2 linked regions of the Geothrix sp. 21YS21S-2 genome follow. The protein of the gene in region 1 binds, or shares a complex with, the protein of each later gene. Links are inferred from orthologs where the notes say so. Each region holds a gene or a part of one and is shown on either strand. Other genes may lie near its edges. The genes, in order: smc and RAH40_RS21510.

What was found.
Region 2: the proteins of smc (region 1) and RAH40_RS21510 are in contact, whole or in part, in a crystal structure (PDB 3ZGX), measured with the Bacillus subtilis proteins. The link is inferred for Geothrix sp. 21YS21S-2 from one-to-one orthologs.

Annotation. Positions count from the first base shown.
Region 1 is NZ_CP132910.1:1,277,733-1,282,131, reverse strand. What follows is about bases 223-4,319. They hold smc (chromosome segregation protein SMC), read left to right. Parts: upstream 223-612; coding sequence 613-4,119; downstream 4,120-4,319. Other genes in these bases: RAH40_RS05800 (hypothetical protein), read right to left, coding at 223-429. Outside these bases: more of RAH40_RS05800, read right to left, coding at 1-222. UniProt on the Bacillus subtilis protein: Required for chromosome condensation and partitioning.
Region 2 is NZ_CP132910.1:4,905,579-4,908,805, reverse strand. The notes cover bases 245-3,169. They hold RAH40_RS21510 (ScpA family protein), read left to right. Parts: upstream 245-1,287; coding sequence 1,288-2,052; downstream 2,053-3,169. Other genes in these bases: RAH40_RS21495 (PAS domain-containing sensor histidine kinase), read left to right, coding at 3,054-3,169; RAH40_RS21500 (hypothetical protein), read left to right, coding at 2,518-3,057; RAH40_RS21505 (hypothetical protein), read left to right, coding at 2,057-2,521; lipA (lipoyl synthase), read right to left, coding at 364-1,248; RAH40_RS21520 (D-2-hydroxyacid dehydrogenase), read right to left, coding at 245-361. Outside these bases: more of RAH40_RS21520, read right to left, coding at 1-244; more of RAH40_RS21495, read left to right, coding at 3,170-3,227. UniProt on the Bacillus subtilis protein: Participates in chromosomal partition during cell division. May act via the formation of a condensin-like complex containing Smc and ScpB that pull DNA away from mid-cell into both cell halves.

The sequences.
Region 1 (4,399 bases):
CATCCCCGGCACCTCCCGGGATGGCGCGAGGCGGTTGTAGAGCCAGAGCCACCGGGGCAGGAGGCTCCGGATGGGCCGGCCGAGGGTCAGGGAGGCCTGGATCCAGGTTTCGCGGGTGGCCTCGGGGAGGCCCGCCAGGAGCCAGGCGTTGTCCCCCAGGGAGAGGGCCTGCACCGCCTGGGGGGCCTCCAGGGCCAGGCTCTGGCCGAAGCGCCACCGGAAGAACGCCTCCCGGGCCTCGATCCCGGCGGGGAGCTCCACGATGTCGCGCAGCAGGACCGAGGGGATCCAGGCGTCGTCCACCACCCACCGGGCCGGGCCCGGGGGGAGGTCCCCCAGGGCCATGACCAGGGTGTCCGCCGTCAAGGGACCCGAAATGGCCCGCTCCCGCCCTCCGGCGTGGACGCGATGCGGTTCCAGCCATACCATGGAAGCTTGTCCACCTCCCCGCCTCATGACACCCCTCTTTCCGAACAAATATAAGCCTTAAATAATTTGAGCCAGGGGAAACGTGAGCCGGTCAACATCGCTGGAATGGCCCTTGAAGATCGTTGGTATCGGAGAAGTGAATGGAGCGAACCGGCAGGTGGTTCCCGGGTTGAGAGGGTTCGATTGCGTTTAATTGCATTAGAAGTTAATGGATTCAAGTCCTTCGCCGACCCCCAGAAGCTCAGCTTCCCGGTGGGCATGACGGCGGTGGTGGGACCCAACGGATGTGGAAAATCCAACATCTCGGACGCCCTGGCCTGGGTCCTGGGCGAACAGCGGGCCACCCTGCTGCGCGGGGCCGAGATGGCGGACGTGATCTTCGCCGGCACCGGGCAGCGCAAGCCCATGGGCATGGCCGAGGTCAAGCTCACCCTGGAGATGCCCGACCCCGGCCACCCCGGTTCCGTGCGGGAGGTCGTCATCAGCCGCCGGCTCTACCGGGACACGGGCAGCGAATACCGCATCAACGGCCGGGAGTGCCGGCTCAAGGACGTGTCGGACCTGCTCATGGACACGGGCATGGGCACCCGGGCCTACTCCTTCATCCAGCAGGGCCAGATCGACCTCATCCTCTCCTCCAAGCCCAAGGACCGGCGTTCCCTCCTGGAGGAGGCCGCGGGCATCACCCGCTACAAGCTGCGCCGCACCGACGCCGAGCGCCGCCTGGAGGAGACCCGCGCCAACCTGCTCCGCCTGGACGACATCCTCTTCGAGCTCAACAAGCAGCAGGAGTCCCTCAAGCGCCAGGCCGCCAAGGCCCGGCGCGCCCAGGAGCTGGACGTCGCCATCAAGGCCACCCAGCGCATCCTGCTGGCCGGCAAGGCCTCGGAACTGGAGGAGGCCAAGGAGCGCATCCTGGAGAACCTGGACGCCCTGGAGCGGCGCATCGCCGCGCTGACGGCCCAGGCTTCGGAGAAGTCCTCGGAGGTGGAGGGCCTGCGCCTGGCCCTGGACGAGATGAACCACAGGCAGGACAAGCGCGCCCGGGCCGTCATGGGCCTGGACCAGCGCCTGGGCCTGCTGGACCAGGACCGCGGCTTCCAGGGGGAGCGCATCCAGGACTCGGAGCAGACCGCCGCCCTCCTCCAGGCGCGCCTGGACGAGCTCTCCGCGCGCTCGGGCGACACCGAGGCCGAGACGGCCCGGCTCCAGGAGGCCCTCAAGGCCGCCGAGACCGCGCTGGAGGCGCGGGACACGCTGGTGGCCGACGCCGAGGAGGCCGTGGCCCTGGCCGGGGGCGCCCTGCGCCACATCGAGGGCGAGCTCAAGGAGCTGCGGGCCCGGCGCGTGGAGGCCGAGCGGGAGGCCCTGGCCGCGCAGCGCCGGCGCCAGGCCGTGCACCAGGAGATCGCCCAGCGCTCGGGGCGCCTGGATTCGCTCAACCACGAGGAGGCCATCCGCGCCCCGCGCCTGGAGACCCTGGAGGCCGAGTCCCTGCGCCTGGGCCGCGAGGAGGAGGGCGCCGCCGGGCGCCTGGAGCAGATGGAGGAGGCCGTCCAGGTGCAGAGCCGCATCCGGCAGGAGACGGCCGAGGCCCACCGCGCCGCCGCCGCCGCCCTGCGCGAGGCCGAGGGCGCCCTGGAGGCCCAGGAGCTGCGCATGCGCCAGCTGGGCGACCTCCTGCGCGACGCCGCCGGCTCGGACGAGCAGCGCAAGGCGCTGGAGTGGCTGCGCGGCAGGGGGGTGCTGCCCACGGCCTTCGTGGACGCGGTCTCCGTGGACGACGAGCACCTGCCCGACCTGGAGCGCCTGCTGGGCGCCTGGATCCAGACCGTCGACCTGGGCGAGGCCCGCGGGGCCTGGGAGGCCCCGGGACAGCTCATCTTCAGCGCCGGCGGCCCCGCGGACCCCGTCCCGGCCCCGGAGGGCGCCTGGGCCCTGCGGGACGCCGTGAAGTGGCGCCCGGGCCGTCCCCGGCCCCTGGAGGGGCTCCTGAACCGCGCGTTCGCGTGCGAAGACGCCGCGCTGACGGAGCTGGCGAAGGCCCATCCGGACCTGGCCTTCGTGTCGCCCGCCCTGGTGAAACTGCCCTTCGGCCCGGTGCAGGGCGGCGTGGCCGCGCCCGCGGCCTCCCCCCTCAAGCTCCGCCACGAGTTCGAGGCCGCCAAGGCCGCCCGCGAGGAGGGGCTGGACCGGGTGGAGGCGCTGGAGTCCGCGGTGAAGACCGCCGACTACCGCATGCGGGAGGCCGCCGACCGCTTCAAGGAGATGGACGAGGACCACATGTCGGCCCGGCGCGTGCTGGAGGATCTCAAGGGCCGGCGGGCCTCGGCCTCCGCCCAGCTGCGGGAGATCAAGGAGGCCCAGGAGCGCGCCGACGCCCAGTGGGAGCAGCTGGAGGCGGAGATCGCCACCCTGCAGGCCCAGCTGCGCGACCTGGAGGCCCCGGCGGAAAACCCCGAGGAGGCCGAGCTCGTGGAGGCGGTGCACGCCGCCGAGGCCCGGCGCGCCGAGGCGCAGAAGGCCCTGGACGACCGGCGCGAGACGCTGGTGGAGGCCTCGCGCATGCGCGGATCCGCCTGGTCCGAGCGGGACGCCGTGCAGCGCCACCTGCAGCAGCTCCAGCGGGGCGTCTACGACCTGGAGGCCGAGAAGGGCCGCGTGCAGGCCGATATCGCCGCGAGCTCCGAGAAGGCGGCCCAGGCCGCCGCGCGCCTGGAGGAGCTGGAGCTGGAGACGAACCGCCTCCTGGTCGAGCGCCAGGAGCTGGTGGAGGAGCAGAACGCCGCCCTGCCCGGCATCGAGAGCGCCCAGGAGTTCGTGCGGGTGCAGGAACGCAACGCGCGCGAGCTGGGCCAGGCCCTGGAGAACGCCCGCCAGCTGCACCAGGAGTCCCTGCTGCAGGGCGCGCAGGTGCAGGGGAGCATGGAGGCCATGTCCCGGGAGATCGAGCTGGCGCTGGGCTTCACGGTGCCCGACTTCCTGGCGTCCATCTCGGACGAGGAGAAGGAGGCCTGGGCCATGGGCGAGCTGGTGCACCAGACGCGCATGCAGGAGCTGCAGAGCAAGCGCCTGGACCTGGGCGGGGTGAACCCGCTGGCCATCCAGGAGCTGCAGGAGGCCGAGGACCGCCTGGCCTTCATGAACGAGCAGCGGCGCGACGTGACGGAGGCCATCGGCAACCTGGAGGCCACCATCCGCGAGATCAACGCCACCAGCGAGGAGCGCTTCCGCGAGGCGTTCGAGTTCATCAACACCCGGTTCCACGAGGTGTTCCGCGAGGCCTTCGGCGGCGGCGCGGCCACGCTCATCCTGCAGGATCCCAAGGACCTGCTGGAGTGCGGCATCGAGATCACCGCGCAGCCCCCCGGCAAGAGCGCCAAGGCCCTCACGCTGCTCAGCGGCGGGGAGAAGGCGCTGACCGCCATCTCGCTCCTGTTCGCCATCTTCCACTACAAGCCCAGCCCCTTCTGCGTGCTGGACGAAGTGGACGCGCCGCTGGACGAGGCCAACGTGGGGCGCTTCGCGGCGATGGTGCAGCGCATGAAGGAAGGCACCCAGTTCATCGTCATCACGCACCAGAAGCCGACCATGATCGCGGCGGACACGTTGTACGGCGTGACCATGGAGGAGATGGGCGTATCGAGGCTCGTGAGCGTGCAGCTGCGGGAGGCGGCGCAGCTGGTTTGAAACGGTCATGGGAATGTCATGAACTGTTTGGAGAGGGTTCGGGTTGTCAACGCGAAAGAAACCTGAAAGTGTGGAAAACTAATTGATGTTTGATTTATTCAAACCTGCGAATCCTTAATATCTATTCGTTGATAACACTTGACATAACCATGGAACCCCCAAGGTTGGACTTACCCGGTTCCCGATGACCTGGACTGGATTCCTTGGGCTCCAGGCCGGAAATCCACAAGGTTTTCCACAAGGCGCCTGGGCACCCCCCGTGTGACCGTTTCGTAAACGC
Region 2 (3,227 bases), 3.6 Mb from region 1 along the record:
GGGCCTCCCGGCATTCGTCGGGGCGCTGGGCGCCGGCCAGGAGGTGGAAGGCCACGTAGCGGGCCATCCAGAGGCCGAACTGGCCGTCGGCCCGGGTGATGGGTACGCCGGGGGGGATGGAGGGGTCGGCCACCAGATGGTCCACCCCGGCCCCGCTGTTCTGCACCCAGGCCAGCCGGGGCATGCGAGCGGCCAGGCCCTCGGGAAGCTTCCACGCGAAGAGGCCCTCGGCCTCCGCCAGCCATTCGGCCTCGCCGGCCTCCCGGGGGTGCCAGCCGCGGATGTCCAGGCGGGGTTCGGCCTCCCGCAGGGCGGGGACCCAGTCCATGTGGCGGTGGTGGATGACGGCCAGTCGTCGCATGCTCATCCCTGGTAGCTGTCCTGCGCGTGGTAGCTGCTGCGCACCAGGGGGCCCGATTCCACCCGCTGGAAGCCCATCTCGAGGCCCTTGCGCCTATACATGTCGAACTCGGCGGGTTCGACGTACCGCGCCAGGGGCAGATGCAGGGGGGAGGGGGGCAGGTACTGGCCCAGGGTGGCGATGTCCACGGAGGAGTCCCGCCAGTGGCCCATGAGGTCCAGCACCTCCTCGGGGGTCTCGCCCAGGCCCACCATGATGCCGCTCTTGACGCGCAGGGCGGGGGCGGCGGCGTCCCGGTGGCGGGCGGCGCCGGCCAGGACCCGCAGGCTCTGGGCGTAGTCCGCGTCGGGGCGCACCCGCTTGTACAGGCGCTCCACGGTCTCGACGTTGTGGTTGAGGACCTGGGGGGCGGCCTCCAGCACCGTCGCCAGGCAGGCCTCGCTCCCGCTGAAGTCGGGGATCAGCACCTCCACCCCGCAGCCCGGCACCAGGGTGCGGATCCAGCGGATGGTGGCGGCGAAGTGGGCGGCGCCCCCGTCGGGGAGGTCGTCCCGGTTCACGCTCGTGACCACCGCGAAAGCCAACCCCAATGATGCCACCGCTTCGGCCACGCGCTGGGGCTCGCCGGGGTCCACCTCGCCCGGGCGGCCCTTGCCCACGTTGCAGAAGCCGCAGTGCCGGGTGCACACGTCGCCCAGCAGCATGAAGGTGGCGGTGCGATGGATTCCCCAGCATTCGTGGAGGTTGGGGCACCGGGCCTCCTCGCAGACGGTGACCAGGCGGTTCGACCGCACCAGGGCCTCCACCTCGGCCACCACCTCGGGAGCCGGGACCTTGATCTTCAACCAGTCGGGACGGGGGCCGGGGAGAACGGGGGGACGCGCCATAGGAGTCAATCCTACCGCACTGGGCTACAATGGACTGCCATGACCGACACCCCCCGAGAGCATCCCGCCTTCGAGCCCCCGAAGGGCTTCGAGACGAAGTTCCGCGACCTCGAGCTGCATCTGGCCTCCTTCGACGGCCCCCTGGACCTGCTCCTGCACCTGATCCGGGAGCAGAAGCTGGACATCCTGGACCTGCCCATGGCCTCGGTGACCCGCCAGTACATGGACTACCTGCTCCTCATGGAGGAGCTGAACCTGGAGATCGCCGCGGAGTTCGTGGCCATGGCCGCCCACCTCCTGCAGATCAAGAGCCGCATGATGCTCCCCCGGCCCCCCGCGGACGAGGGCCTGGAGGATCCCCGCGAGGACCTGGTGCAGCGCCTCCTGGACTACCAGCAGGTGAAGGAGGCCGCCAAGGAGCTCTCCAGCCGCGAGACCGAGTGGCAGAAGGTGGTCTTCGCGCCGGGGCTGGACATCCGGGACCACGCACGGGTGGAGGAGGAGCCCATCAAGGCCAACCTCTTCGACCTGCTCGCGGCGTACCGGGACGCCCTCAAGCGGCTCCTGCCGCCCCCGCCGGTGCAGGTGCGCACCCCCCCCAAGACCCTGGACCAGCGCATCGCCGAGGTCACCGCCTTCCTCCTGGACGGGCGGTGGGAGGCCTTCGGCGGGCTCCTGGCCACCGCCGGCTCCCGGGAGGAGCTGGTGCTCACCTTCCTGGCCCTCCTGGAGATGGTCCGCACCGGGCGGATCCTCCTGGTGCAGTCGGAAGCCTTCGGCGAAATCCGGGTTCGCGCGGCCTAGCATCGTGACCCGCGAACCCAGCCCCTCCCTCGCAAAGGCCTTCCGCATCGCCTACGTCATCGGCCTGTTCATCTGCGTGGCCTGGCCCCTGCTCCTGCAGCTCATGCTGGGCACGGCCATCCGGCCCGGGGCGGCGCCCCCGGACGGCGTGGTGCAGCAGCTGGGCTACACCTTCACGGGGCTGACCTTCGCGTCGGCGTTCTTCGTGACCTGGCGCTGGAGCAAGGTCCGGCGGACCTTCGGGAGCCTGGAGGAGGCCCGGCGCCCCGGAACCGTGATCCGTGAGACCATCCTCTACGCCGCCCTGTTCGAGCTCAGTTCCCTCTACGGAATCGTCTACTACGCCCTGGGGGGGCCGCCGGCCGAGCGCTACGCCCGGTCCTTCATCGCCCTGACCACCGTCATGTTCTTCGTCTTCGTCCCCCGATTCCAGGCCTGGCGGGAAGCCGCCCAGGAGGAGCGCCCATGAGCGAGAATTCCGCCCACGACAAGACCGATCCCGGCATCCCCACGGATCCCGACGCCACGCAGGTCCTGAAGACCGGGGCGCCCAGGCTCCAGGACACCCAGCCCATGCGGATCATCCCGCCCCCCCCGAGGCAGGAGGCCGTCACGACCCAGTCCCTCCCCGTCGTCGCGCCCCTGCCCGAGGCGCGCCAGGCGCCGGCGCGGGCCTCCCGGCCCCTGCTCTGGATCTTCGGCATCCTGGCCGTGGCGATCCTGGGCGGCACCGTGGCCTACTACTTCCTCTATCCGGGCGGGGAGGCCCCGGCCCCGGCGCAGGCCCGGGAGGAGATCCCCGCGGTCCTCGTCCCGTACCTGGACAAGGCCGCCCAGGGCGACTCCGGCGCCATGCGCATGCTGGGGACGATGTACTACAACGGCCTGAACGTCCCCATGGACCGCAAGGAAGGCGTCAAGTGGTACCGGAAGGCCGCGGCCGCCGGGAGCGTGGCGGCCCGCAAGGACCTGGAGCAGCTGGGTCTGGCGGTGGACGAGAAGTGAGCCCCTCCGAGACCCCCCTTGCCAAGCTCCTCGCGGACCAGGCCTACGACGGCCTCTTCCCCAACCTCTACGACTGGATCTACGTGGTGGGGGTCTCCGAGGCCGGGGAGCTCACCTTCGAGACGGTGAACCCGCCCCTGGGCGGGGGCTCGGGGTTCCTGCTCCCGGAG